3 regions of the Bacillus sp. AL-1R genome follow, and region 1 is predicted to be linked to each of the others. Evidence: riboswitches for the same ligand, from Rfam matches in the RefSeq annotation. Region 1 holds a riboswitch; each other region holds the start of a gene.
The links. Region 1 has a riboswitch for lysine ahead of ACSBO6_RS13325 (amino acid permease). Riboswitches for the same ligand answer to the same signal wherever they lie in the genome.

Region 1 (10,631 bases):
CGATTTACGAAGTTTTTCATAAAGTTGTGTAATCCCATGTACTGCTACACTATTTTTTAGTTCATCCAAATTCTTAATATGGTTATAAATCGATGGTGGTTGAATCGTTAGCTTCTTTGCAAGATAACTAATCGTTAAAGCCTCCCACCCTTCTGTATCAACAATCTTAATTGAAGTACTTAGTAATTGATTATAATTCAATCCAATTCTTGGTGACATTGCTTTTACTCCTTCACATATTACTTTTTAAGAGCACGGTCAATTTCTTCTTGTGGGTGACTTAACATTGTACCATGACCGACTGCCAATAACGTAGGTTTTAATTCACTAATTTTCTTAGCACTATTTAATGCAGCATCCTTGTTCCAAGTTGCCATAGATGGAAAAGGAAATAAAATTTTAAATTGACCAGAAATCGCCAAACCACCTCTTAATGAAAAAGCATCACCAGCTATAATGGCATTTGTCCGTTGATCTAAAAATGCCATTGAACCTGGTGTATGACCGGGAACTTCAACCGCTAGTAAAGACCCAATCGTATCTCCTTCCTGCAGTAAACGATCTGGGATGGTTTGAATATTTTTAGGAACGCCACCTTTTATAGGCGTATTTGGCTCACCCGCATCTAAACTTGTGTCACCTTTTAATAATTTTGCATCTCTTTTTGAAATGGAAACGACTGCATCTGGAAGTAATGATTTTAATTGATCAAGCGATCCAACATGGTCTCCGTGCGCATGTGTTAAAACGATATTCGTAATTTTTTTGCCTATTTGATTAGCCGTATCAATAATTTTAGTTGCACTAAAGGAAAGCGCTGTATCAATTAACGTAAGCTCGTTTTCTTCTTCTACTAAAAAACAATTCACAGGAAAGAAATTTGGTAAAAAGCTCAACTCATAAAGATCATTATTTTTCGTAATTTTCATTTAATATCCTCCTAATGATAAAAACTAATACCTTTAGTTTTATAATACTAAAGGTATTAGTTTTCGTGAACAAAAATTCCAAATTTTACATAAAATTCGTTATATGACTAAAAAAAACCCTTCCATCAAAGATGAAAGGGCTACATTTTATTATTTTCTAGATAAATCCATCTCTTTATAAGAAACAACTTTCGTTTTGTGTTTAAATTTATAACCTAACCAAACAATTAAAAACACAGGAATTCCAATATATGAAACAAGTACGCCTTGCCAATCAATTGCATTACCAGTGAAAGCTTGCCAGTTTTGAGCTAGTACAATAAATAAACAAGCTAAGAATGCTAAAATTGGACCAAGTGGGAACCATTTTGCTCGGTATGGTAAGTCATTCAAATCTAATCCTTGAGCAACATAAGCTTTGCGGAATCGGTAATGAGAAATCGCGATCCCTAACCAAGCAAGGAAACCTGATAATCCTGATAAATTTAATAACCAAGTATACACTTGACCTTCACCGAAGAATGAAGATAAACAAGCAAGTGAACCAACCGCAAGTGTTACATATAAAGCATTTGTAGGAACACCATTTTTATTTACTTTTGTTAAGAATTTAGGAGCTTTGCCTTCAATCGCTAAAGTATATAACATACGAGTAGATGCGTATGTTCCACTATTACCTGCCGATAAAACGGATGTTAAAATAACTGCATTCATTACAGAAGCCGCAAATGCAACTCCTAATTTTTCAAATACTAAAGTAAATGGACTAACAGCTACGTCGTTTTTCATAAGACCAGGATCTGTATAAGGAATTAATAAACCAATTACGATAATAGCTAAAACATAAAATAAAAGGATACGCCAGAAAATTTGACGGATAGCTTTTGGAACATTTTTTTCTGGATGTTCAGTCTCCCCTGCTGCAACACCGATTAATTCAGTACCTTGGAATGAGAAACCTGCAACAATAAAGATTGATAAAACACCTAAAAATCCATTATGAAACGGAGCATCCCCAACAGTAAAGTTTTTGAAACCTGCATGATGTCCACTGATAATGCCAAAAATCATTGCAATCCCAACAACTAAAAAGACAACTACAGTTACAACTTTAATTAATGAAAACCAAAACTCTGATTCACCATAACCTTTAACTGAAAGTAAATTTAAACCTAAAATAATCACTAAGAAGATTCCGCTCCATAAAACAGCTGGAGTATGTGGGAACCAATATTTCATCAGCATTGCCGAAGCTAATAATTCAAAAGCTAGAGTAATTGCCCAGTTATACCAATAATTCCAACCCATAGCAAAACCGAATGCTGGATCAACATAGCGAGATCCATACGTACTAAATGAACCAGAAACAGGTAAATAAGTCGCCATCTCACCTAAACTAGTCATTAAGAAATAAACCATAATACCAATTAATCCGTATGCTAAAATAGCTCCACCAGGACCAGCTTCACTAATTGAAGTTCCACTAGCTAAAAACAAACCTGTACCAATTGAACCACCAATTGAAATCATTGTTAAATGTCTTGCTTTAAGGCCCCTTTTTAAAGAACCATCGTGAGTATTCGATACCACATTATCGTTTTTAGGGTTTGTTAGTCCCATCTTGTTGTGCCTCCTCTTCATTCTTGCAATCTTATCTTTACGCGAGAATATGGGACGGTATAAAAGTGTTGTATGATGTGTATTTTACTCAGTTTTTACAAGCAATATGTAAAGAATGGAAAATCTGGTAAAATACAAAAAAACACGTGAAGCAATGTTCACGTGTTTAAGACTCAATTATATGAATCAAACAGCATCAACATCTCTTCAATAGCCCTCCACAAGAAATCTTGTGACAGTCCTACGCTTATTCAGCAATAGGCCCAGTAATAAATTCAAATGGTAAATTTATTACTTCGGCAGTTTCACCTTTTATTACTTTTCACAGGTACCATAAACCTCAAAGTAACGACTAATCAAAACTGCGCCTCTATCCAAACGAGATAAAGATCATATTAAATTAATTTTTATAAACTCAATATACAATCTATTAATCTAGTTTGTCAATAGAATTTTCGACAAAAATAGACTCTACTTAAGAAATGGTATGCCTGATTTTCGCTTAAAGAATGCTCATGCCTTGTACCTAGCACATCTGTTTCTGTATAATAATTCTATGTAATTAAAGGAGGAATTTTTCACATGACAATTTATAAAGCATTGACACTTGCTGGATCTGATAGTAGTGGTGGTGCAGGATTACAAGCTGATATTAAAACGTTTCAGGAACGTAATGTTTATGGAATGAGTGCAGTTACAACCTTAGTAGCAATGGATCCTCATAATCATTGGCATCATCAAGTATTTCCAATTGATATAGATACAATTGCAGCACAATTAGAAACAATCGTTGTCGGCGTTGGGGTTCAAGCAATGAAAACAGGTATGCTCGGTTCAACTGAAATCATTGAGTTAGCTGCAAAAACAATAAAAAAACATACTATTGATCGAGTTGTTGTAGATCCAGTTATGATTTGTAAAGGAAATGACGAGGCTCTTCACCCAGAGACAAATGATGCATTAAGAGAAATTTTAGTACCACTTTCAACAGTTGTAACGCCAAATTTATTTGAGGCAGCTCAATTAGCTAAAATGCCTCCAATTTGCACAGTTGAACAAATGGAAGAAGCAGCACGCAAAATCCATGCATTAGGAGCTAAATATGTTTTAGTTAAAGGTGGAAGTAAAATTCAGCATGAAAATGCAATAGATGTATTATTTGATGGTGAAAAAATCGAACATCTAGAATCTGACAGAATTGAAACTACATACACACACGGTGCGGGTTGTACTTATTCTGCAGCGATTTGTGCAGAGCTTGCTAAAGGAGCAGAACCAAGAGAAGCAATCCATACTGCAAAGAAATACATTACCGAAGCAATTCGTCACTCATTCCCACTTAATCAATACGTTGGCCCAACAAACCACATGGCCTATCGATTACATGGAGAAGGCTAAAAGCAACTAATAGGGCTGTCATACGTTAGATTAACTAACGTATGACAGCCCTTTTTAATAGTAAAAACTGGTGTTTGTACTCCCTGTTCCCTTTCCCCTAGGTTCCTACTTTTCAACTGAAAATCCCCTTGATTACCCTAAATACATTTCTTCCTTTGTAATAAACAAATCTTTCCCATTTAGCTAATAAGCCATTACCATTTTTGCCATTTTCAATCTGAATGACGTGCTGTTTGTGAAACTCCGCAACTCGTTCATTCTGTTTTGTATGCAAACTGTTGAAACGCTTGTGAAGATGTAATGCATGTTTGTTTTGTCCCATATAAATTCTCTACTTCTTTAGTTAATAATTTATCAATACCGCATACAATTTTTCTATCAATTTCTACTTTATTTCCTACATACTTTTACACATTCAATAATTTTGAACATCAAATTGGCTGCAATAAGTGATAAACATGGGGTCGTTAAACAAGTCGATTCCATACCTAATAATGATACAATATTTAATAAAAACTATCATAGAGATAAACTATTTTCTGTTACTTTTAATTGAGATAATCCTGAAGAGAAGATCGTTATCTATATAGATACACAGACAAACAAAAAAGTTGGAATGATTGGTGAGGATTAATTTTTCGATCCAGATCATCCCAAAAAATACTAATCATTTAATCCTTTTCCAGCAAGAATTTGTTCAATGTATTTTTCAACTCTAGACGTACGGGTTTTTGATTGTTTTGGTTGAGAAAAATAATAAAGATACGCTCTTTGACGTCCTGGCGTTAATGCTTCAAAAGCCGTTTTTAAGGCAGGATTTTCATCTAATTTAAGTTGTAATTCTTCGGGAACTGTATAATCTGAAGTCTTTTTTAATTCTACTTGCAAACCTGCTTTTTCCACTTCAATAGCTTCTTTAATATAATCCTTCAAAACGTTTTCCATTTCAATGATTTCCTGAATATTGGTAAACCGTATTTGACGTGCTGATTGGACATTTTCTGTTTGTTGAATCAATATGCCTTTTGGATCTTTTAACAACGCACCTTTGTGAAACAAAAGTGCACAATATTCTTTAAAACCATGTATTAAAACGATATTTTTATTATCAAGTGTGTAACAAGGATGCATCCATTTAAAATCTTCAGTCAGTTCACAATCAATGACGATTTCTCTTAACTTATAAAATTCTTCTTGCCACTTTTTTGCTCTTAATAAAAAAGCTTCAACTTTAGGATGCATATTTGTATTTGTCATCAATAAACACCTCTCATTAATTCTTCCAGACTATTTTTTAGCGGATAATAATAACTTCAGAATTTCATTCAGATCCTACTTAGTACTTCACCAAAATTCTTCCCTTTAATCAGCCATCATTTTTTCTAGTTAGACTGACAATTAGTTCCTTCAAAAGAATTTATTCTTTAAACGAATGCAAATTTCCTTCAAACAAAAAAAGAACAGGTAAAAGGTTTCCCTTATCCCTGCTCTTCTTAATGCTTAGTATTTTTCCCAAGCAACAACTTCATCTAAAGTTAAACGAACTTTTTCAAAGCCTGCTTTGATTCCTTTACCAACTGAAATTAACATAACTGGTTTGAAGTTTGCTGGTACATTGAACGCTTCTACAAACTTCGCTTGGTCAAACCCACCCATTGGAACTGTATCTAAACCTTTTGCTTTTGCTGCAAGCATAAATTGCATTGAAACTAATCCACCATCGACCATCGCAATTTTTGTTGCGATTTCTTCTGGTAAACCACCGTAGTTTTTTACGATTGATCCTACATAGAAGTCTTTCACTCCCTGAGTCATCATACCTTTTTCAACTAACTCATCATAAATACGATCGGCATTTTTATATGCTTCTGTATCACCTAAAACAGCGATTACCGCAGATGCATCAACAACTTGTTGTTGGTTATTAGCGATTGGTAATAGTTTTTGTTTCGTATCTTGGTCCTTAATGACAAGGAATCTCCATGGTTGTAAATTAGAAGAAGATGGAGCTTGAACCGCAATTTCTAGCAACTCTTTAATTTCATCATCAGACATTTGAAAGTTTGGATCGTAGTGACGAACTGATCTTCTTTCCTTTGCTACAGTGAAGAAATCCGTAGTATCAAGTTCTTTTGGTGCTTCTTTACCAAAATCAATTTCGTTTACTTTATTTAAATACTCTTCTTTTTCAGATTTAACTTTAGACATATTTAATCTCTCCTTAATTAACTGTATTATTTATAAATACAGTATATGACTTTAACTGTATAAAAGTCAACTACAGTTTATTAAAAAATAAAATCGAAACATTTTAGTTTCGATTTTATTTTATCCATTTTCTTTTGGTAATAAGTCTGAAATTGTTTTCTTCGCAAGACCTTCAACAAGCCAGCTTTCCATCTCATCTTTTAAATCATACAAAGCAGATCGTGTAGAAGGCGCAAAACATTCCTTACTATTTACATCTAAAAAGCCTTTTGAATACGGATCAGATCTCATCGCATCATAAACATCTTTTAAAGTAATTTCATTCGCACCTCTGGCTAAAAAATAACCACCATCTCGTCCTTCTTTAGCTGAAATAATGCCTGCTTTTACTAAATTGGCAAGAATTTTTCTTAAAAAAGTAGACTGTGCTTCAAGTTTTTGAGCTAATACTGCGCTTGGACAGATACCATCTTGCTCTGCTAAAATTAATAGAGATTGCAGTGCTAGTCCAAACCATTTCGTACTAGAAACCTTATCTTTCAAGATCATTCACCTCAGTTACTAGTCTAAACTATTTTTTGAAAAAGACAACCTTATCTAAATTATAAAGAGATAATGCTACTTTTTATCCTAAATTCGCATTAACAATTTCCTCTTGTGACAATAAGATTTGTAAAGATCATTGCTTTTGACATTTCACCATCGTAAATTTAAACGGAGGTTTACTTTCCATATTCTTATGTGGCTCAAGAATCTCGGAAACTTCGATGATTCCATAGTCTCCAAACTCTTGTTTGATCGAATCAGAATCATAAAAAAACATTTTTATCCCTTCCATTATTTCGTAATAGTCTTTAGCTAGCCGTTTGCCCTTTCCGAACATTGGTGCATCTTTTGAAATTGTAGTAAATACCATATACCCATTTGGCTTTAACTGATTAAAGCAATCTTGAATAAACTTCTCTCTTTCATGCTTATTCAATAAGTGAATCAGTGCATAACAAAATATACCGTCATACAGCTTTTGATCAAAAGGCATGTCGGTTACTGAACCATGAAAAATAGGAAAATGAATCCCATTTTGTCTTGCCAATTCAATCGCTGTTTTTGATATTTCAATTCCTGTTACGTTTATTCCGTTGTCAGTAAAAATCTTAGCGTTTCTACCATATCCAATACCAGGAATCAATACATCTTTAACGTTCTTTTCAAAGAAAAAGTCCTTTGTTAAAATTGCGGAGTCTGAGGGTTCATATCCCCACATCATTTGATTTTTTTTAAAACTCGATTCCCAAATTTCAGCCATATCTAAATCCCCTTTCAAAATCGTTCAATCTAAATGAGCTATATTATTTTTGTTCAAAAAAAAGAAAGACCCAAAGTCTTCCTTTTTTATTTCTATTTATGATGCGTTGCTTTTAGCCATTTCTTTATCTGATAAACGTTCATTACCCATTAAGAAAATTGAAATCAACGCTAATCCTACTGGAACTAGTGTCCAAAGGAATGTATGAGCAATTGATGTTGAGAACACGTCAGTAATTTTTGTGAGTATTGGTGCTGGAATCATTTTAGCAGCTTCAGGAGTAAAGGCTTGATTAATATTCGAAAAATCCTGTGGTGCGCCACTTTTTGCAAATGCATCAGTAATTTTATCAGTAAATACATTGCGTTGAATAACACCAAAAACAGTAATACCAACCGTCATTCCTAAAGCACGGAGGAATGCGTTAGTCGAACTGGCTGAACCACGATTTTCATTATCAAAATGATGCATCGCAGACATACCAAGTACTGAGAAGGATGCCCCTACCCCTAAACCAACGATGACCATGTAAACGATCACTTGGAATTTAGTCGTATCAGGCGTTAAAGTACCTAGACAAATAATCCCTGCTAAAAGAAGTATAACGGATCCGACCATTATATTACGATAACTAGTTTTATTCGCTAAAGCCCCACCAAATGAAGCAGAAATACTAACACTTACCATCATTGGTAATAGGACTAAACCAGAATTTGTTGCTGTTCCACCTTGAACAAACTGGATAAAGATTGGAATGTAAATTGTTGCAGCAATGAATGCCGCTCCATAAAATAATCCAACAAAGTTACTAGCAGCAAAAAGACGATATTTAAACATATTAAACGAAATAATCGGTTCAACTGCTTTACGTTCAATAAATAAAAAGATAATAAGGAAAACAGCAAATCCAGCAAATAATCCTAAAATTTGAACTGAATCCCAAGCGTATTCTTTACCGCCTAACTCAAGTGCAAACATTAAACAGACGATACTAATAACAAATGTTGTTGCACCCCACCAGTCGATTTGTTGCTTCGTATGATTTTTTGACTCGATATAAAAATAACTAATTAGTCCAAGTGTTAAAAGTCCAAAAGGAATATTAATATAGAAAATATATCTCCAGTTAATATAATCTGTAATATAAGCGCCAATTAATGGTCCAAGAACACTTGATAATCCAAATACGGCACCAAAAATACCACTCATTTTACCACGCTTTTCAACAGGAAACACATCCCAAATAATTGAAAAAGCAATTGGCATTAAAGCACTTCCACCAATCCCTTGAATAGCACGGTAAATACTAAGCTGAATAATCGAATCGGCAGTTCCACAAAGAACTGAACCTAAAATGAATAATATAATCCCTAACATAAAAAATCTTTTCCTACCATACATATCAGAAAGTTTACCGAAAATTGGCATCCCAGCCATTTCTGTAACTAAGTAAGCCGATGTTACCCAAACAAATTTATCATAGCCACCTAAATCTTTTAAGATTGTAGGCATCGCCGTAGAAACGATTGTATTATCAAGAGAAGCGAAAAATATCCCAAGTAATAACGCAATCATAACAGGAACCAGTTTTGTTTCCCTTTTTTGCATGATGATCTCTCCTTTTACATTTCAAGCATAAATTTAAATCATGTATTCATGTCTAACTTAAGTATATGACTGACTAAAAACGCTCTTCTCTAGAGAACTAAGTCTATAATAATCTTTGACGATCATTCGCACTATTGTCAAAATCAGTCTCTATTAATGTATAAAATAGCATTACTTAATAGACCTAAACCTATTCCAATTCCAAACCCGAGAAATCCTCCTACGATTAAATGTGATGTAAAATAACCTACACCTAAACCAATCGTTAATCCTAAAATTACAAAAGCAGCATAAAAAATACCTACAGCTTCCTCATGTCTCATACTATATAATCATTCCTTCCATACAATTTAATTTCACATAAAGTAATGAATGTATCTATAAATACTTTAATTAACGTACAGTTAATATAACATTGTTTCGTTACTTAAACAATATATAAATTTAAATTTTATTGTTTTATTTTTATAAAAACAGTACTTTACATGTAAATATATTACTACTTATTCATTAACTTTATTGTATAAAAAGGAATAAAACAACGTTACGCATAAAAACCCAACAAAAAACAAAACATTGTTGTGTTACCCTGGAATTAAATCTTTCACTTTATTATTTAGGACCAGTCTGAACCTTGCTCGTTAACATTTTATAGCAAAGACCAATTGCACTTATTATGAAAAGCCAAGCCGCTAGATGAAACATAAATTGAATGTCAATCGATTCAAGTAAAGTGCCTACACCTATAATACAGATAGCAGTTACAAAAGACGTCCAAAATAAGTAACTTCTATAAAAATCAGATGAAGCGTTCATAAATAATTTCTTTTCAGCAATTTTGAATAACGCAGTAAATCCTCCAAATAAAACTTGCCCAATATAGACGATTTTAATATTATCGATCAAAGGCAGTGAAAAAAACAATAAACAGCAAAATAATGAGTGGAATATCATTAATAAAAATGGTGAAACCCGGTCAACGAATCGGCCTCCAAAGTATACTACCACACTTAAACTTAATGAAAAAAGTCCATATAATAAACTAAATACATCATATGCATCTCCTATATTCCTTAAGAAGAGGACATAATATGGAAATACTAAAGAACTGCTAAATCCAATAATACTTAGTAATGCGATTAAAAAACGGTTCATAGGATTACTCCCCATAGTTTTCATAAAATGTATTGATAAATACATTATTTGGATCAAACTCTCTTTTCTTATTGAAAAAATCTTGCGTTTTAGGATATGCCCTTATCATTTGTTGCTTAGACTGATATGGATAATACGGTAAATAATAAGTTCCTTTATGCGCCAAAGTTAGATCAGTCCACTTTTGGATTACTTCTTTTGCATATTGAACAGACTTCTGATCTTTACCGTGTTGAATCAATACAACGAAAGCAAACATATCATCTTTCGCATAATTCATGACTGTTTCATGATCTTTTTCAACGTAACGAATCGTTATATTTAATATATTTAAATTTTCATATTGTAAATATTCTCTAACATCATCAATGTAGCGAGTAAATTCATTTACAGGTACAAAAAATTCC
Region 2 (10,631 bases), 620 kb from region 1:
GTGTACAATTGCACGAAAGAGGTGAGAGGAAATGGACAATCACTTAAAAGAAAAATTAGCGCTTCTACCGGATCAGCCTGGTTGCTATTTGATGAAAGATATTCAAGGGACGATCATATACGTAGGAAAAGCTAAAGTCTTAAAAAATAGAGTTAGATCTTATTTCACTGGATCACATGATGGTAAGACCTATCGATTAGTTCAAGAGATAACTGATTTTGAATATATTGTTACGTCTTCAAATATGGAAGCTTTAATTCTTGAGATGAATTTAATTAAGAAATATGATCCGAAATATAACATTATGTTGAAGGATGATAAATCATACCCCTTTATTAAAATAACTGCTGAAAAACATCCTCGCTTATTGATTACGCGAAATGTAAAAAAAGATAAAGGAAAATATTTTGGCCCATTCCCTAATGCTACTGCCGCAAATGAAACAAAAAAATTATTAGACCGTCTATATCCATTACGAAAATGTTCTTCATTACCAGATAAAGTTTGTTTATATTATCATATTGGTCAGTGTCTTGCGCCTTGTGTAAAGGAAGTAACTGATGAGCAAAATCAGGACATAGTAAATGAAATTGCCCGTTTTCTAAACGGTGGTGAAGATCAAATACGAAAAGAGTTAGAGGCAAAAATGCTTGCTGCATCTGAACAATTAGATTTCGAGCGGGCAAAAGAGTATCGAGATCAAATTGTATCAATTGAAACGACTATGGAAAAGCAGAAAATGATGAGTAGTGATTTAATTGATCGAGATGTATTTGGATACGCGGTTGACAAGGGTTGGATGTGTGTTCAAGTATTCTTTGTTCGAAGTGGAAAATTAATTGAAAGAGATGTATCTTATTTTCCTATTTACGATGAACCTGAGGAAGAGTTCTTATCATTTATTGGGCAATTTTATGAAAAACCACATAATATAAAACCAAAAGAAATTTTTGTACCAGATAAAGTGGATACTGAAATTTTAAAAGGTTTATTAAAAATTCCTGTATTCCAACCAAAAAGAGGTCAAAAAAAGGAACTAGTTGTATTAGCAAATAAAAATGCCAAAATTGGACTCGGTGAGAAATTTAAATTAATTGAACGTGATGAGGAAAGAACCGTAAAAGCAATCGAAAAATTAGGAGAGATTTTAAATATTGAAACACCATATCGAATAGAAGCATTTGATAATTCAAATATACAAGGAACAAATCCTGTTTCAGCAATGGTTGTCTTTATAGATGGAAAACCTTCAAAAAAGGATTATCGCAAATATAAAATCAAAACGGTTGTAGGACCAGATGATTATGATTCAATGCGTGAGGTAGTTCGTAGAAGATATTCAAGAGCTCTAAAAGAAAATTTACCTTTACCTAACTTAATAATTGTGGATGGTGGGAAAGGACATCTAGCTGCAGTTGAAGATGTACTTCAAAATGAGTTAGCTTTATTCATTCCAACAGCCGGTCTTGTAAAAGATGAAAAACACCGCACTTCAGAGTTATTAATAGGACAACCACCTCAAATTGTCCAACTTGGTAGACAAAGCCAAGAGTTCTTTTTATTACAAAGAATTCAAGATGAGGTACACAGATTTGCGATTGAATTCTATCGTCAGCTTCATAGTAAATCAATGGTTCAATCTGCTTTAGATGGCATAGCGGGTGTTGGTGGAACAAGAAAGAAAGCCCTTCTTAAACATTTTGGATCAGTTAAAAAAATAAAAGAGGCATCAATCGATGAGTTAATTGCTGCTAAAATGCCAAAAAATGTTGCAGAAGAAATTTTTCAGCATTTCCATAAAGAGTGATACCAATAAATTTATCTTGACACTATTTTCAAAATAATTTATATTTTAGTTAAAATTAAATGATTTTCTCTCGTAATAGAGGTGCAAAACTTAAGAGTATGCTGTCATAGACGTGTGGCGTTGTGATGGACAGTTGAAAGGGAGTTTTGCCGAAATAAAATGAATCCACAATTCATTTTGTTGGGACTGCATTTAAGAAATGTAGTACTGTCGCATAATAATTATGCGGGGAGCTATTGAAGAGATGTTGATGATTTGTCTATTTTATTTGTAAATTAGGCGCGTGAACATTGCTTCACGCGCTTTTTTGTATTCTTTTTTAAGTAAAAAGTGAGGATGAGGAAAAATGGGAATTATTGTCCAGAAATTCGGTGGTACTTCAGTAGGCTCAATTGAACGAATTCAGCATGTTGCAAAAACAGTAACTAAATCATATAAAGAAGGAAACCAAGTAGTTACAGTCGTATCTGCTATGGGACATCATACAGACGAACTAGTTAGTTTAGCAGCTCAAATAAGTCCACAAAACAGTAAACGTGAATTAGATATGTTACTGACAACAGGCGAACAAGTTTCAATTTCATTATTAGCAATGGCAATTCAAGCACTAGGTTTTAAAGCTATTTCTCTTACTGGTTGGCAAGCTGGAATTCAAACTGAATCTGTCCATGGGAATGCGCGTATAGAAACAATTGATACAAAACGAATTCAACAATTACTTAATGAAGGATATATCGTCATTGTTGCTGGTTTCCAAGGATTAAGTGAAAGCAATGACATTACAACATTAGGCCGAGGTGGCTCAGATACTACAGCGGTAGCATTGGCTGCTGCTTTAAATGCAGAACGTTGTGATATTTACACGGACGTATTAGGGGTTTACACTACGGATCCAAGAGTTGAACCAAAAGCATCTAAATTAAGCCATGTCTCTTATGATGAAATGCTAGAGCTTGCAGCGTTAGGAGCTGCAGTTTTACATCCTAGAGCGGTAGAATTCGCAAAAAATTATCATTTAATTATTCAAGTTCGTTCAAGTCAACACGATGAAATCGGTACATTTATTGGGGAGGAAACAGAAATGGAACAACAATCAGTCGTAAGAGGAATCGCATTCGAATCGAATGTAACAAGGATGACTTTAAATGGTTTGAATAACCATGTAGATTTATTGCCTAAAATCTTTACTTTACTAGCAAGTGAAGGAATCGATGTAGATATTATCATCCAAAGCGTAACATCAGATAACTTAGTAAATCTTTCATTTTCGATCAAATCTGAAAATATGATGGAAGCAATAACAGTTTTAGAATCAAAGAAAGAGTTTTTAGGTTACCGCTCATTTGATTTTGAAAGTGAACTAGCTAAAGTATCAATTGTCGGCAGTGGAATGGTTTCAAATCCAGGTGTTGCTGCGAAAATGTTTAAATTTTTAGCAGAAAGTAAAATCCCTGTAAAAATGGTAAGTACTTCTGAAATTAAAGTATCAACAGTAATACCAAAATCAAATTTACAAGAAGCAGTTCATGCTCTTCATAACGGCTATCAACTAGATCGAATTAATGAAGCAGTAGTAGTAGAAAACTAAATAGAAAAAATAAACCCTTTTAGGCGTATACTTTCTTATTTATATAGGCTTGAAATATTGAGTTAATCAATATTGATCACGTCCATTTACCTAAGCTTATATAGTATAGAGATCGCGCTTTAAAGGGTTTTTTATTCGTTAAGCGAATAAATTATATAAAGATTCTGTAAATTTAAAATAAGTAAGGAGAACGGCTAAATGGTGAATAAATGAAGGAGGTATTAATAATGAGGCATAGTTTACTTGCGTTCAGATTTGGAGAAATTGTGCTACAGTTTGTTCTATTAATACTCGCCATTTTGTTTTTTGTTTCTATTTGTTTAATCTTATTAAATTCTATTATCAAAGGAGTTAAGAGAAACAAAAATTTTGAGAGAATTAGAAGACAGGATCAAAGTAATGAAAGGAAAGAGCAGGGGTAGGACGTTGAACTTTTCTTAAAGTATTTGAACTTATATTTCAATTTTTTATGAAAAAATCATCCTAATGAAACACCACAAGGAATAAAAATTTCCTTGTGGTGTTTTCATTTTATTTTCTTGTAATAGGATCCTTTAAATCCCATTTTACTTGGAATTTTACTTTATCGCCTCTTTTACTTTGCTCTTCATATGTTTCAGCAATTACATCGATTTGCTGTTGAATTTGCATCGCTAAAAATCCAGCTTCTAATTGGTAAGATACGTTCTTTTTTTGTTGATTTCTATATGTAATTAATTCAGAAGATAATGTTAAATGAACTTCTTGCTTCTTTTCTTCTTCAACAGTAAGAGTACCCCAACCAGCTTGGTCAAAAAATTCAATGATTTCTTCAAAAGTTGCTAATGGATATTTTCTGGCAAGCATTTTACCCGCCCAATATAAAATATCATTTTGCTCTTTTCCTAATAAATCACTCAATAGATCGTTTCGTATAAGCTCATAGCCAAAACCAGAAATATTTCCCGGAATATTTAAATTTTCAATGCCGTTCGTCATGGTCGGATAACTCTCCCTTTCCTAAAAAACATGTTTTTATTATATACAATATTTACTAGTAAAAACAACAATTCGACAATTGTAGATTACAAGGATTACCAATCTAATTGAGAAGTTTTTTCAGTAAATAAAAATGTACGCGTTTTCTTGACCTGCTATATTATCAGGAGTAAAATGGGTTGTAGATAAATGTCATAAAAATTTCGACTTTTTATGCGTATTACTAAATTATTCTATTTTTTTAGAATAATAGAGGAATCAAATTTTCATGTGCACAAACTAAAGGGGGCAGGGGTTTACATGAGCAACAAGAATGGAAGGGAGTTTTTCTTTAGAAAACTTCATTCATTGCTAGGCGTTATTCCGGTTGGAATCTTTTTAACACAGCACTTAGTTGTCAATCATTTTGCAACAAATGGAGCAACATCGTTCAACAAAGCTGCTGATTTTATGGCGAATTTACCATTCCGCTATTTTTTAGAAATTTTTATTATTCTCTTACCAATTTTATACCATGCAATATACGGACTATACATTGCGTTCACTGGAACTAGCAATGTTAAAAATTATGGGTACTTACGTAACTGGTTATATTTATTCCAACGTATTTCTGGTGTAATTACTTTAATTTTTATTACTTGGCACGTATGGCAAACACGTATCGCTGCTCAACTAGGAGCAACGGTTGATTATAATATGATGGCTGATATTTTTAGTTCGAAATTTATGTTAGTTTTCTATATAGTAGGTGTTATTTCAACAATTTTCCACTTTGCTAATGGATTATGGTCATTCTTCGTTTCTTGGGGAATTACTGTAACACCTAGATCACAACGTATTTCAACATATGTTACATTAGGTGTTTTCGTAGTATTATCAATCGTTGGATTACGTGCTATCTTTGCATTCATTGATCCACAACTAGCGAATTTGTAAGGAGAGAGAGTCATGAGTGGGAAAATAATTATCGTCGGTGGCGGATTAGCTGGTCTTATGGCAACAATTAAAGCCGCTGAAGCTGGCACAAAAGTAGATTTATTTTCATTAGTTCCCGTAAAACGATCACATTCAGTATGTGCTCAAGGTGGAATTAATGGTGCGGTTAATACAAAAGGTGAAGGTGACTCTCCTTGGGAGCACTTTGATGATACAATTTATGGTGGAGATTTCTTAGCAAACCAACCACCTGTAAAGGCAATGGCAGAAGCAGCACCGGGCATCATTCATATGATGGACCGTATGGGTGTAATGTTCAACCGTACGCCTGAAGGACTATTAGACTTCCGTCGTTTCGGTGGAACGCAACATCACCGTACAGCATTTGCTGGTGCTACGACTGGACAACAATTATTATATGCATTAGATGAGCAAGTTCGTCGTTACGAATCTGAAGGTCTTGTTCAAAAGTATGAAGGCTGGGAATTTTTAAGAGTTGTAGTTGATGATGAAGGAGTTTGTCGTGGAATCGTTGGACAAAACTTAACTTCAATGGAAATCGTAAGTTTCCCTGCGGATGCTGTAATTATGGCATCTGGTGGCCCTGGTATTATCTTTGGTAAAACGACAAACTCAATTATCAACACTGGTTCAGCTGCTGCAGCTGTATATCGTCAAGGTGCCGTTTATTCAAATGGTGAATTTATTCAAATCCATCCAACTGCGATTCCTGGAGATGATAAAAACCGTTTAATGAGTGAAAGTGCTCGTGGTGAAGGTGGACGAGTATGGACGTATAAAGACGGAAAACCATGGTATTTCTTAGAAGAAAAATATCCTGCATATGGAAACCTTGTACCAAGGGATATTGCTACACGTGAGATTTTCTCTGTATGTGTTGACCACAAACTTGGTATCAATGGTGAAAACATGGTTTATTTAGATCTTTCACATAAAGATCCACATGAACTTGATGTAAAACTAGGTGGAATCATCGAGATTTATGAAAAATTCACAGGTGATGATCCGAAAAAAGTTCCAATGAAGATCTTCCCAGCAGTTCACTACTCAATGGGTGGATTATGGGTTGACTATGACCAAATGACTACAATTCCTGGTTTATTTGCAGCTGGTGAGTGCGATTACTCAATGCACGGAGCTAACCGTTTAGGAGCTAACTCATTACTTTCTGCTATTTACGGTGGAATGGTTGCTGGACCAAATGCTGTACGATACGTAAATGGTTTAGCTAAATCTTCAGATGATGTGGCTTCTACTGTATTTGAATCAAATGCTAATGAAGAAAAAGAAAAAATGAATCGTATTTATAAAATGGACGGTAAAGAAAATGCATACCTTCTTCATAAAGAGCTTGGAGAGTGGATGACAGACAACGTTACTGTAGTTCGATTCAATGATCGCTTATTAAAAACTGATGAAAAAATTCAAGAACTTTATGAGCGTTATCAAAACATTAATATTAATGATACAGCTAAATGGAGTAACCAAGGTGCTTCATTTACTCGTCAACTTGAAAACATGCTCCACTTATCACGTGTGATCACATTAGGTGCATATAACCGTAATGAGAGCCGTGGAGCTCACTATAAACCTGAATTCCCAGAGCGTAATGATGAGGAGTTCTTAAAAACTACAATGGCTAAATTTGATGAAAAATCTAATTCACCATTATTCCATTACGAAGATGTTGATACGTCATTAATTCAACCAAGAAAACGAGATTATTCTAAGAAGAAGGAGGACAAAGCAAATGCATAATGGAACAATGACTGCTGAAAAGACAATTACTGTAATTGTTAAACGTCAAGATTCACCGAACACTGCGCCATATGAAGAAACATTTACTGTCCCTTATCGTCCGAATATGAACGTAATCTCGGCTTTAATGGAAATTCGTAAAAATCCTGTTAATTCAAATGGAAAAGAAACGACTGCAATTTCTTGGGACATGAACTGTCTTGAAGAAGTTTGTGGGGCATGTTCTATGATTATCAACGGTAAACCAAGACAATCATGTTCTGCGCTTATTGATAAATTGGAACAACCAATTCGTCTTGAGCCAATGAGTACATTCCCTGTAGTACGTGACTTACAAGTTGATCGTAGTCGTATGTTCGATTCTTTAAAACGAGTTAAAGCGTGGATTCCAATTGATGGAACGCATGACTTAGGTCCTGGACCAAGAATGCCTGAAAGAAAACGTCAATGGGCTTACGAATTATCAAAATGTATGACTTGTGGTGTATGTTTAGAAGCTTGTCCAAACGTTAATAGTAAATCTAACTTTATTGGACCAGCTCCGCTTTCACAAGTACGTTTATTTAATGCTCATCCAACTGGAGAAATGAATAAGGAAGAACGTCTACATGCAATTATGGGAGACGGTGGACTATCAAACTGTGGTAACTCACAAAACTGCGTACAATCTTGTCCAAAAGGTATTCCTTTAACTACTTCAATTGCAGCGTTAAACCGTGCAACAACAATTCAATCTTTCAAAGACTTCTTTGGAAGCGACGAAATATAATAAACAAAAAAGCATGTCCTTTTCGGGACATGCTTTTTTTATAGTTAGAAAAAAATTATTGTCGATTAACTGATTATCAAAAAAAATTTCTCAGAGCAAAAAGTAAAGCATAACCGAAAATAATGGTAAACGAAATAAGCAGGTATAACTGTGTTAATGTATAGTTAGGAAAAACATACAGAAAGGAGATACTTAAATGAGAAAAATTTCTTTAGGTGAGATCGATGAGAGAATCGAGGGAAATCTTAATAAAGTAAATCTCCAAATTTTACAAACTATTCAAAGTGAACGGAAGAGTAGTACTAGAATGCGAAGTGTAGGTGAGAAAGAAGCTCTGAATCAATTAAGTATATATGAATGGAAAAAAGCGATAAGTTTAAGGAAAATAAAAAAATTGGCGAAAGGAAACTGTACTATGATTACAATTGATGAAATAAAAGAATATATGCGTACCACTAAAGATTTACCTAAAATGGAAAAAAGATAGAATTCACATTAATTATTACTCTAGATGTGTAAGCTGTCATCATTTTTTCAATTTAATATTGAAGAATAAAATGGAATTCATTCGTTCAATTGCATATTCTAATGTTTTTTAAGATTATTATTTTTCATAAAGAATTTGATTGGAACGTAAGGTTGCCAGGCTCCTATGGGAGATGCGGGAAGGCTGAGACCCCACAGGCGCACGCCGAGGAGACTATAGAATCTCGCCCCATGGAAAGCGAGCAACCTGTAGTGGAAATCAACGAGACACTTCTTACCTATCAATGATCCTCCTACAATTTAATTGACAAATTCTTTTTTCAACAGCGTGAAAAAGTATGTTCCCGGGACATGCTTTTTTTATATTTTTAAACAAACATCTTCTAATAAACTCCACTTTAAAATCATATCAATAGTAAAGGCGGATTCGGAATCGAACAACTCACTGCTTTCGGACGGAGGTTGACTAGAATGCAACAGTTTGAAGTCACATTTGAAACGAAATGCTACGAAAAAGATTGGGCAATACTTTTAAAGACAGATCGGATCGAAAAAATGATTGAATATAATCAATTTCAATTTAAAGAAAGAATTTTATATATTAATAACGTACAAGATGTAAAGGAAGTTAGTCGTCATGCAGATAAGCTTGTCGATAGAGATGTATTATCCTCATATGTAATAGTTGATGATTTTTCAAAAGAAGCTCTAAATTACTTTGAAATCACTAAGGAAAGCTTCAAAGGTGGCTATTACTATTCAATCTCAGAACTTGTAAGTATTTATCTTTGTAATACAGATTACTTACTTCATTTTTCAAGTGATTCTATTTTAGAGAAACCTTTTAATTGGATTGATTTATCGATACAAAAACTACAAAATGATGAAAAAATCAAAGTAGCAAATCCAATCTGGAATAGAAAAATTTTTGAGGCAAAACAAGAATCAATAGATGAAGACGAAAACTTTTATATTGGCTATGGATTTTCAGATCAATGTTACTTAATTAAGACAGATGATTTTAAAAATAAGATATATAATGAAAAAAATCCTATATCAGAAAGATACCCAATATATGGGGGAGAGCTTTTTGAAAAACGTGTAGATGCTTGGATGCGAAACAACCATTTTAAAAGAATCACATTCAAACATGGGAATTATATTCATCAAAACTATTAAATGGTTAGTATAGTTTTTATGACCTAACCGAATTAGGGAAAAGTAAGTAGAGTAGATAGAAAGCCCCCCTCAATAAATGAATGGTTATTCATTCTCTAGTAGAATTAATGATATAATAAAGCTAGTAAGGGGGCAAATTCGATGGGAAAAATGAATTATGTATCTAATATAGAGGAGTGGCAATCTGAGTTTTCTTTTAAGATTACAGTTAAAGTTCGATTTAGTGAAACGGACATGTTTGGTCATATGAATAATACAGTTCCATTCGTTTATTTTGAGGAAGCACGTATTGAGTATTTAAAACATTTAGGGTTTATGCAAGAATGGACGGCAAATCATAGTGAATTTATTCCAGTTGTTGCCGATTTACAATGTGATTACTTACGACAAGTATTTTTTAATGAAATAATTGATGTGTACGTAAAAATTGCAAAAGTAGGAAATTCATCAATTGATATACACTATATGGGGATTAATCCTCAAAATGAAATTTGCTTTACCGGTCGAAATTCTTTAGTTAATATAAATCGTCAAACAGGGCGAAGTGAACAATGGAAAAATGAGTGGAAAGAAAAATTATTAAATGAAACAAAGAATTCAGTTGTGAATGTTTAAAACAAGTAATGTTGTCACATACTGAATAAAGATTGAATAGAATGATAAACAATTAAATTAATCTTAAGATGAGTACTTGAAGAATTCAATGACATTCTATATAATACTTTTATAAGAATAAGGAAAAGCAAAGATCAAGGACACGAGCGTTCAAGACGATAGTAAGAGAGGAATTCATTTGGTGCGAGAATTCTCTATACGTTGAATGACTTACCACCTTGTAGCTATAGTGGGGAACGTAATTTTTTACAAGTATCTACTATCGGTGTAGACCGTTAAAACGTTGAGATTTTGTATACTTATTTTTGTGTACATTAAATTAGGGTGGAACCACGAGCACATTCGTCCCTACGAGTGTGCTCTTTTTTTATTGTCAAAATTAATTTGAAAAAGGAGTGAACTTAAATGATTTCAATTAAATTACCAGATGGATCAATTCGCGAGGTGGAACAAAATACAACAGTTGAAGATTTCGCGGGTTCAATCTCCATTAG
Region 3 (10,631 bases), 1.4 Mb from region 1:
ATTCTGTCTTGTAAATATGTAATTCTTGCATTTTTATCTTTAATAACTTCTTCTGTTTCAGAAATTTCTGCTTTTTTTGCTTCTATGTTTTGCTTAGTTGTTTTAATTTGATTATCTATTTTCGCTATCTCGTTGCTTAATTCTTTAAATTGTGATTGGAACTTATCTACTTCAGCTTGCTTTTTTTCTACTTTGCTATCAGCTAAAACTGAAGCATTTGGCGCTAATGATAATACTATTGTACTTGCCATTGCCAGCACTGCTAGTTTTTTTCTTAACATTTCAGCGTTCTCCTCTCGCTAATCTACGTACATATTTATACCATAGATTCCCGAAGAGAGTCGCAATTGTTACAATATTGTAATATAAATGATAAATATGTCTTTATATGTCGATAAATTATCATCTACTATTAAAGAAAACGAAACAAAACACTTCTATCTTTATAGAAGTGTCAGTAATTGAAACAACTATTACAAAACCGTTAATTATCTACTAGAGTTTTCGATGTACACTCTATCGTTTCTAACTAAATCTTCATATGTTTCTCGACGAACTACCTCTCTTGAAACACCATCTTTAACAAATACTACAGCTGGGCGGCGGATACGGTTATAATTATTAGCCATTGAATAGCCATAAGCACCAGTGCAAGATACAGCTAATATATCATTATTTTCTACAACTGGTAAGTTACAATCCCAAATTAGCATATCGCCACTTTCACAGCATTTACCAGCAATTGATACAACTTCTTTATTCACATCATTTGCTCGATTTGCAAGCATCGCTTCGTATTTTGATCCATATAGTGCAGGACGGATGTTATCAGTCATTCCCCCATCAACAGATACATATTTACGAATTGAAGGAAGAGTTTTTGTAGAACCAATCGTATAAAGTGTTGTTCCAGCTTCACCAACAATACTACGTCCAGGTTCTAACCATAATTCTGGTAATTTGTAGTCTAGCTCTTCACATTGTTGTTTAATAATCGTTGTAATTTTTTCTATATGGTTAGAAATAGCTAAAGGCTCATCTTCTGAAGTATATCGAATACCAAAGCCTCCACCTACATTTAATATTTCAGCTGTAAAACCTAAATCATTTTTAATTCCATTTAAAAAGCTCATTAATACATTAATTGCATGAACAAAACCATCTGGTTCGAAAATTTGAGATCCAATATGTGAATGTACCCCTAATAATTTTAGGTTATTTGAATTTAATGAAACTTCCACTGCTTCATTCGCTTGACCAGACATAATATCAAATCCAAATTTAGAGTCTTCTTGGCCGGTCATTACATATTCATGTGTATGTGCTTCAACGCCTGGCGTAACACGTAATAATATCGAAACTTCTTCATTACGTTGTTCAGCTAATGCCTGTAATACTTCTAACTCAAAGAAATTATCGACTACAAAACAACCGATTTTTGCATTTAAAGCTTCTTCAATTTCTTCAATTGTTTTGTTGTTTCCGTGAAAGTGAATTTTCTCAGCTGGATAACCTGCTTGCAGAGCTGTATATAACTCTCCACCAGAAACAACGTCTAAACATAGGCCTTCTCTTTCTATTAAGCGGGCTTGTTCAACACATAGGAACGCTTTACTCGCATATGCAACTTGATATTTCATTCCAGTTTTTCTTAAAGCTTCATGGAATTCCCTACATTTTGATTCAATTAACGCTTCGTCATAAATGTATAGAGGCGTACCGTAATTTTTTACTAAATCTACAGTATCACAACCTCCAATTTCTAAATGTCCTTCATTATTAATTCGACTATTACCATGTAAATACATCCGTATTCTCCCTTCAAGTCAAATGTAAGATCATTCTAAGAAGCTTCCTTCAATGTATTAGTGTATTAAAAAAGACACATGAAGGATATGTTCATGTGCCCATCGCTTTTAAAAAAGGACTTAGCCAATCACATCTCTTCAATAGCTCTTCACAAACACATGTGACAGTACTACATTTATTAAATGTAGTCCCAGAAATAAAATGTGTGGCAATTTATTTCTTCGGCATAGGATCCTTTCTCATTTCGTCAACAAACCCACAGTTCTCTAAAATGATACTCATATACAATGCAACCTCTACGAATAGACTGTTATTTTTTATATTAGTCTATGTATAACACAGTCTAAAAATAGATGTCAAACCATTTTTAAAATACTTGTCGATTTATATTCACTTTCACACACATTTTTATCTTTCCAAAAATAGCATTTATAATATAGAATATGTTTGATGCTAGAGAAAAGGTGATTCAAAAATGAAAAATCATTTCAAAATATATAATTTAACTTTTAAAAAAACAAACCACTAACAAACTGTTAGTGGTTTTTCTTTTTTGTTGCCTTATTACAAAACTCTTAACTTAAGTAGAAAAAATTGGACAGGGGTGAATAGATTGCGTTCAAGCAAAATAGCAGTACTTTCAATCTGTAGTAACACATTCATCGTTATATTAAAATTAATAGTCGGGATTTTTACTGGTTCCGTAGCAATTATCTCTGAAGCAATTCATTCTTTATTGGATCTAGTTGCTTCAGTCATTGCATTTTTTTCAGTAAGAATTTCAAACAGACCCCCAGATAAGGAGCATCCTTATGGTCATGGTAAGTTTGAAAATATTTCAGGTACGGTTGAAACAATCTTAATATTTGTAGCTGGTATTTGGATTATCATTGAATCTGTTGAAAAGCTACTTCATCCTACCTCAATTAAAATGCCAATAATCGGTGTAGTCGTCATGTTAATTGGAGCGTTAATCAATTGGAGAGTAGGAAAAATCGTTCAAAAAGTAGGAAATGATACTCATTCTGTAGCAATGCAATCAAACGCTTTGCATTTATTAACGGATGTTTATTCATCAATCGGAGTAGCAGTCAGTTTAATTTTAGTCAGTCTTACTGGTTGGGAGTTTCTCGACGCATTGATCGGAATCGGAATCGCAATTTATATAATGAAGGAATCGATCGAACTTGGACGTAAGTCATTTACCCCACTACTTGATACAGGACTTTCCACAGATGAGTTAAAACAAATCGAAAATGTACTAAATTCTTTTAAATCCCAATTTATCGAATACCATGACTTACGTACAAGGCGTTCAGGTGCACAGGAGCATATCGATTTCCATTTAGTATTACCATCACACATGAGCATTGAAGAGGCTCATTTACTATGTGACAAAATAGAAGATGAAATAAAAAAGGTTTTAGTAGATCCTAAAATATTAATTCATGTCGAACCCGAAAATGAAAGAATACAAAAACTTGATAGTTTAAATGCAAGATTAAGAGAAGAGCAGGAATTACAAGAAGTAGGAAATTCATTAGGGGGATAATTGAACATCAGAAATAAAAAAACCACAAGGATTTTATTCCTTGTGGCATTCATTCTATTTAAAAGACTTTTACTAAATGATAATTTCATCGGAATTTTGATCTGAGTCGTCTCCTTTTAATTTTTGAGCTCTCATCGTGACCATTGCATAGCCAATTGCCATTATTATGCCAAAAACATATCCACCAATTGTAAAGATAATTGTACGAGAGTAGTATGCTTTTAATCCATACGTATCTACCATCCACCATTGCGCAACAGCAAATACTATATCTTTAATAATCCATGCGACAAACAAGTACTGAAACACTTTAAATAGTGAAGGATGTTTATATAATTTTTTACTTTCTTCACGATCTTGCCCCTGTATTGCAGCAATATCAATCATAAAATAATATGGTAATGGTTTTTTCAAAGCCAATAAAATTAAAAATACAACTACAACCCCAAAGTGATAATACACATTGTACAAAATTAAGTTTTTTGCAGAACCTAATGCCATTAAATCAACGGCAGTACTAACAGTTAATGTTGAAATAATAAAAAGACCAGTAACATTAAACTGTTTAGTATACCAAAAACGAAATAAAGTATATAAAATCCCTGGAATCGTCGGTAGTAGCATCGCCCAATAGTCACTAAAATAGTTCTGTAAAACTTTATATAAAACAAGCGGAAATACTAAATACAAAATTAGATCGTAAATAATTAAATTACTTTCTTTCTTCATTATATATAACCTCGTTTTTTGGGCCGTTTTCGTCATAATTGTTGCTAACTAAAAAACAAAAATCAATTGGAAAGAGCCATATTTTATTTTGAATTAACACAATTTTCAAACTATCAAATTAACAAATTGTTAAACATGATTATAACAAAAAAATCTAAGAGCATAAACTCCTAGATTTAGTGCGTGGACAAAAGGTAAAAATAACTCTATTGGCCAAGTGATCTTTTTAAACCGTTTATTAATCCCGCATGTAGCCCTTCGTGGAAAATGTTAAAGCTAATCATGTCTCGAACAGTCTTTATTTCAAAACTACCTAATTTCATCTCTTTTGGAATGATTTCATCTAAGCGTCCTTCATATGTAGAAATAATTTGTTCAACTTGCTGTTCTAATAATGTAATAATTTCCTTAAATGATGGCGGCTCTTCTTGCCAGTCACTTGGTTTAGTTCCACCCTTAAAAAAATCAATGAATTCCGTTGAAAGTTGACCAGTATCACCAGTGTTTGCATAAAGTAATTGCTCATATGCCCCTAATACGTGACCTGCATTCCAAAGAATATTATTATTGAATCCTCCTGGAATTACATCTACTACTTCTGTTGAAACAGTACTAAGAACTTTCAAAGTATAAACTCTTGTAAACCTAAGTTGTTCAAAAATAGCATCTGCCATCTTGATCCCTCCATCTTATCATTACTGACCTTATCGTATCACGAATGAGGAATATTTTTCATAAAAAAGATGAACAAAAAAGAAGCCTCAAAACATGAGACTCCCTCCAGACTTAAACCTATCAATCCCTTAAAATAAAACCATTGATCCTGGACCAGTGAGTAATAACCCAACTGCAGCTGCAATAATTAATAGATTAAACTCAAATCCATTTGAACTATTCCAGAATCCGTTCTTTATATGAACCTTTATTACTGCTACTGCCATCACTACTATAATCAACCATGCACCTATTTCAGTATATACACCAGCCGCTACGAAGAATCCACCTACGATTTCTGCCACTCCTGTTATAAAAGCAAAAAATGCACCAGGTTTGATTCCAATCGACTCTAACCATTGTCCAGTTCCTTTAATACCATAACCACCAAACCAACCAAATACTTTCTGCACCCCATGACCTAATAAAATAATACCTAAAACAAGTCGAATAACTAATAGGCCTTCATCAAGCATATCTCCACCTCAATTCTCTTTGATTTGAGATATTTAGTGCTTAATTATTTTTATTCATTTTTTGACATGTTTATGACCTTTATTATTAATTTTTAAAAATGAATCAGTTTTCTTGTACTTGAGGAATAGAATACTATAACTGAAGATTTTCTAACTTAAAAGGAGAGAGCATACATCATGAAAAAAGTCGTTCCACTAACTGTAATCGGCTTTTGGATTTTAATGCTACTACTCGCTATTCGATATCATTTATTTCATTTGTCATTGCAAGATATAAAACACTATATTGCCAACTCTTCCATCAATCCTATGTTATTATTTGTCGCTATTTTTTGTGCCAGAATCTTTCTTTTCATTCCTAGCTCTTTATTAATTGTAGTAGGTAGCTTGTTTTTTCACCCGTTTGAAACCATTTTCTTATCATTAATCGGAATGGCCATCACAGAAACAATTATTTACTTATTAAGTAGAAGTATTTTAAGTGATTCAATTCAACAATTCATGGAAAATAAATATCCCTCTCTATTTGAAGAGATTATTTTGAACCGAAGGAAATACTTATTCCTAACAGTCGCAACTCCTCTAGCTCCAACAGATGGTGCTTGCTTTATCGCCGCCTCCACTAATATGAAATACTTGTCCTATATTGCAATTGTTTTTGCTGGTAATATTCCAATCGCAGTTCTTTATACCTTATACGGAAATTTCTTGCTTGGCTCTCCATGGATTACAATCTGTATTACCGCAACTATCATAGTCGGTTTTTTCATTTACATTTCTTTAAAAAAGAAACAAAAAAAGGATACACATTTCTCAGCCTAAACTTTTTTAATTAAGTATCAAAAAAATTGTTAATAAAAGAATCGATTTTTATATATAAATTAAACTATACTAAGATTAATTAAAATTTATTAAGAAATCGAGGTAAAAAGATGGAAACAAATAAGATTTTGTCCTCATTATGTTATTTTAGTGTATTCTTTGCGCCTTTCTTATTCCCAATAATTGTTTATTTCGTCGCAAAGGATCAACAACTAAAATCGCATTCTAAACGAGCCTTTTTTTCACATATTCTACCATTTCTAACAATTATTATTTTAGCGCTTATTTCCTTTTTCACATTTATGTCTTTGGGTGACGGAGCAGGTTTTGCTTTAGTTGGTGGATTTGTATTAGTACTAATCGTTAATTTAATTGTCTTTATATGGAATATCGTTCAAGGTATTAAAGTATTGATGTAAATTCGTCATGTTTTCTACATTATTTCTCAGGAAATTTTCAAATTCGACAAATGCAGTTTTTGAACTAAGTAAAAAGGCAATGTAATGGTTTAACCTTACATTGCCTTTTTTATTATTCACTTTCTGTTACGTAAGCTTCTTTTGAATTGGTTCGTTTAATTGTTTTCTTAATCATTAATGATAAAGAGAAGATGCAGGCAATTAAAATGGAACTAGTTAATACTATTTGTGATGTTGTTAAAGAGAAAATTTTAGCCAAATACACAGAGTATGATAATAGAGATGATGTAATTAATTTTGAAATCGAAGCAATTATAAGGAATTTTTTAAAAGAGACTTTGCTAATCCCTGCCCCGACACAAATAATTTCATCCGGTAAAATTGGAATAATAAACATTAATGTCAAAATAATTGTTTCATTTTTTTTGATATATTCCTGATATTTCTTTATCTGACTTTCTTTAACAAACTTCGAAACTAATTTAAGTCCACCTATTCTTGCTATGAAATACATAATGACAATACCTAAAGTTGAACCTAAAAATCCTAATAACGCTCCCGAAAACGATCCGATTACAGCACTACCTGCAGGAATAGTAAGGGCTTCTGGTAAAGGTAAAAAAATCGGTTGAGATAAACAGATTAAGAAAAATAATAATTTTGCCGTTGCTATATGATTGGTTAATATTCGCTCAATTCCGTACGCATCTACGAATACTAGAAATTGACTAGCATAAAATAAAATGCCAACTACCGTTATACAAAGTAGTAAACAAATTAGCGCTATTTTTGTAACCTTTAAAAATCTTTTATGATTCGATACTACCAGATAAAAATCTAAAAGCAGAATTACCATGATTGCTAAAATAATCGATATTTTATAGATCGTTATGACAGTAGGTAAACTAGTGACTAATATTACGATCGATATCGTAGCTAATACTATGTGTAACGTCAGTTCTTTCATTGTATTGAACTTAGTTTCTTTCTTCAAAGTAATCAACTCCTATACTACAACTTGACCGTTCTCCAATATTTTTCACTACTTATTTATCGTAACGAAACAATATATACTTTGAAACGAACTTAAGTATTAAACTTAGTAAGTCTTAAGTCTTATGGTGCGGAAGTTTTTGTAAATGAAATTGTTATATTCGAATATTCGACTCTTAATAAAAAATGCCTCTATGATTTAATTAATTTTTTGAGAATGTGCAAACACTTCACTTTATAAGAAATAAAAACGACTGCCAAAGAATTTAGCAGTCGTTTACGTTTATATTTTATTTAAAAATCAAAATTGTCAGGGTCTGGACCAACACGGTGATTTTGGTTCAGTGAGTTGATTTGGTTCATATCTTCTTCTGTTAGTTCAAAATCGAAAATATTTGCGTTTTCTTGAATACGATGTTCTTTGATTGATTTTGGTATGATGACAACACCATTTTGTAAATGCCAACGTAATACAACTTGAGCAATTGATTTATTATGTTTGTTTGCTATTTGTAATAAAGTTTCATTGTCAAATAATTGCCCTTGCATTAATGGCGCCCATGCTTCTACTTGAATTGAATTTTCTTTTAAAAATTCTCTTAGTTCAACTTGACTTAGCATTGGATGTAATTCAACTTGGTTGATCATAGGCATTATTTCAGCATTTGCCATTACTTCTTTCAAGTGGTGAATTTGGAAGTTACTCATTCCAATTGCTTTTACTTTCCCGTTTTTGTAAAGTGTTTCAAGTGCTTTCCATGATTCAACATATTTACCTTCAACTGGCCAGTGAATTAAATATAGATCTAAATAATCAAGACCTAGTTTTTTCAAACTTAATTCAAAAGCATCTAAAGTTGGTTGGTAGCCTAGATCAGCATTCCATACCTTTGATGTAATAGATAAGTCTTCACGTTTTAGACCATTTTCTTCAAGAGCTTCTCTAATACCTTGCCCTACACCTTCTTCGTTTTGATAAATCGCTGCAGTATCGATACTACGGTAGCCATTTCTTATTGCAGCTTTTACAGAATCAATTACCACTTGTCCGTCTTCTACTTGGAAAACTCCTAACCCAATTACTGGCATTTCTAAACCATTATTTAATTTAACTAAATTATTCATTTTTTATTTCTCCCTTTAAATTATTTATTTATTATTTTAAAAATTTACTTATTCTTTTCTAAAGAAGCGCTCCAGATGCTTAACCCAACAGCTCCTAATACCATGATCCCACCAATCCATGGTGTATGAATCAGGCCGATAGTATCTACAACTAAACCACCAATAAATGCTCCAATTGCAATACCTACGTTGAACGCTGCTATATTTAGCGCTGATGCAATATCTACAGCAGATGGGACATACTTCTCAGCTAATTTCACAACATAAATTTGTAGACCAGGTACATTCATAAAAGCAAGCAAGCCTAAGAAGAAAATCGTTACAATTCCTACTAGTTTAAATGGAGCTGTAAACGAAAGAATAATAAGAACAATAGCTTGAACAGCAAACATCCATGTTAGTGCTTTTAAAGGATTTTTATTAGCCGCTTTTCCACCGATCGTGTTACCAAGTGCTACTGCAATACCATAAACAAGTAAGATAATACTTACAGAGTTTGGAGCAAAGCCGGTAATTTTTTCAAGAATTGGTGACAAGTATGTGAAAGCTACAAACGTACCTCCATACCCTAAAGCTGTAATAGCAAAGGCTAAAAGTAATGGTCCATTTTTTAAAACTTTCAGGTTATCACTAAACTTTGATGCTGGTGGCTGTTTAATTGTTTTTGGAACTAATAACGCAATTGCAATGATTGCAATAACACCTAATATTGCTACGGCTCCAAAAGTTGATCTCCATCCGAAATGTTGACCAATAAATGTACCTAATGGAACACCCGTTACAGTCGCAACAGTCAAGCCTGTGAACATAAAGGCAATCGCACTTGCACGTTTATTTTCAGGTACTACATCGGCTGCAATTGTTGAACCGATTGAAAAGAACACACCATGCGAAAATGATGTAATGATTCGCGCAACTAACAATAGACCAAAACTACTTGAAAAGGCTGCAACACTATTCCCAATGATGAAAATAATCATTAATAGCATTAGTAATGATTTTCGACCAATTTTGTTTGTTAATGCAGTTAAAATTGGTGCTCCAAATGCAACACCCATCGCATATCCAGAAATTAATAATCCCGCTAATGTGATTGAAATGTTCAAATCACCAGCAAGAGTTGATAATAAACCTACAGGAACAAATTCCGTTGTCCCAATCCCAAATGCACTAATAGCAAGAGCCATTAACGCAGGAGTGCCACTTTTTTTCTCTTGTATCTTAATCGAAGCAGCAGTTGAACTCATATATAAATCCTCCTTGTTATTTTTATTGTGCGTTTTATTTTTAGTTTGAATACAAAGAGACATGGCGCCTGAATAAAGTCTCATTATCATTCAAAACATAAATGAAAAGAAATAGTAAAAGATTAACGTATTCCTCTATACATTTAAGGAACAATGGAAAAATACTTTTCGTAAATGTGTGTGTTAATCAATTAACTATTGTCATTATGACCGATAGGATTAAGTAAAAGAAGTATGTACTTTGAAGTGATATAGTTACTTTTTAGTAACATTTAAGAGAATAAAGGTTTAAAACAGTGAAAAATTCTCAAAAAAGTTTTTTATCGAACTAGAAACTACACAGTTTGCGAAGAGAATGTTATGATATTTGAATCATTAATAATGAAGGAGAGGAGAAAATGAAAAAATACAATATTCCGGTTGAAGCTTCGTTAGATGTAATCGGTGGTAAGTGGAAAGTTGTCATTCTATGTCATTTGACAAAAGGTACAAAAAGAACTTCTCAGTTGAAAAAATTGATGCCGAACATTACCCAAAAAATGTTAACTCAGCAGCTTAAAGAATTGCAGGAAGACAATATCGTTCACCGAAAAGTATTTAATCAAGTTCCGCCAAAAGTGGAATATTCCTTAACGGATTACGGATGGTCATTAAAAGAAGTATTAGACCTACTGTGCTCTTGGGGAGAAAATCATATTGAAACAATGTATCCTGATAAAAATGACGTACTCCTTCCACCAGTTGA

Region 2: another riboswitch for lysine. It lies ahead of ACSBO6_RS16470 (aspartate kinase); the one in region 1 lies ahead of ACSBO6_RS13325 (amino acid permease).
Region 3: another riboswitch for lysine. It lies ahead of lysA (diaminopimelate decarboxylase); the one in region 1 lies ahead of ACSBO6_RS13325 (amino acid permease).

What each region holds. Positions count from the first base shown of each region.
Region 1 is NZ_CP197469.1:2,798,859-2,809,489, forward strand. Features, by position in the region: gene ACSBO6_RS13315 (TetR/AcrR family transcriptional regulator) at 1-219, opposite strand, end outside; gene ACSBO6_RS13320 (MBL fold metallo-hydrolase) at 240-929, opposite strand; gene ACSBO6_RS13325 (amino acid permease) at 1,080-2,549, opposite strand; lysine riboswitch at 2,753-2,930, opposite strand; gene pdxK (pyridoxine/pyridoxal/pyridoxamine kinase) at 3,132-3,947, shown strand; gene ACSBO6_RS13335 (hypothetical protein) at 4,060-4,269, opposite strand; gene ACSBO6_RS13340 (YdeI/OmpD-associated family protein) at 4,611-5,204, opposite strand; gene ACSBO6_RS13345 (nitroreductase family protein) at 5,448-6,155, opposite strand; gene ACSBO6_RS13350 (RrF2 family transcriptional regulator) at 6,276-6,698, opposite strand; gene ACSBO6_RS13355 (class I SAM-dependent methyltransferase) at 6,835-7,461, opposite strand; gene ACSBO6_RS13360 (MDR family MFS transporter) at 7,558-9,069, opposite strand; gene ACSBO6_RS13365 (hypothetical protein) at 9,213-9,392, opposite strand; gene ACSBO6_RS13370 (MFS transporter) at 9,682-10,224, opposite strand; gene ACSBO6_RS13375 (FAD-binding oxidoreductase) at 10,229-10,631, opposite strand, start outside.
Region 2 is NZ_CP197469.1:3,421,229-3,431,859, reverse strand. Features, by position in the region: gene uvrC (excinuclease ABC subunit UvrC) at 32-1,807, shown strand; lysine riboswitch at 1,876-2,051, shown strand; gene ACSBO6_RS16470 (aspartate kinase) at 2,154-3,395, shown strand; gene ACSBO6_RS16465 (YslB family protein) at 3,927-4,373, opposite strand; gene ACSBO6_RS16460 (succinate dehydrogenase cytochrome b558 subunit) at 4,674-5,309, shown strand; gene sdhA (succinate dehydrogenase flavoprotein subunit) at 5,322-7,088, shown strand; gene sdhB (succinate dehydrogenase iron-sulfur subunit) at 7,096-7,857, shown strand; gene ACSBO6_RS16445 (hypothetical protein) at 8,054-8,344, shown strand; gene ACSBO6_RS16440 (hypothetical protein) at 8,815-9,522, shown strand; gene ACSBO6_RS16435 (acyl-CoA thioesterase) at 9,664-10,137, shown strand; gene thrS (threonine--tRNA ligase) at 10,543-10,631, shown strand, end outside.
Region 3 is NZ_CP197469.1:4,243,598-4,254,228, forward strand. Features, by position in the region: gene ACSBO6_RS20185 (C40 family peptidase) at 1-281, opposite strand, end outside; gene lysA (diaminopimelate decarboxylase) at 489-1,808, opposite strand; lysine riboswitch at 1,943-2,116, opposite strand; gene ACSBO6_RS20195 (cation diffusion facilitator family transporter) at 2,423-3,361, shown strand; gene ACSBO6_RS20200 (VC0807 family protein) at 3,434-4,090, opposite strand; gene ACSBO6_RS20205 (DinB family protein) at 4,297-4,764, opposite strand; gene ACSBO6_RS20210 (DoxX family protein) at 4,894-5,280, opposite strand; gene ACSBO6_RS20215 (TVP38/TMEM64 family protein) at 5,458-6,102, shown strand; gene ACSBO6_RS20220 (magnetosome magnetite crystal formation protein family) at 6,213-6,521, shown strand; gene ACSBO6_RS20225 (TVP38/TMEM64 family protein) at 6,634-7,515, opposite strand; gene ACSBO6_RS20230 (aldo/keto reductase) at 7,809-8,639, opposite strand; gene ACSBO6_RS20235 (MFS transporter) at 8,684-9,886, opposite strand; gene ACSBO6_RS20240 (winged helix-turn-helix transcriptional regulator) at 10,285-10,631, shown strand, end outside.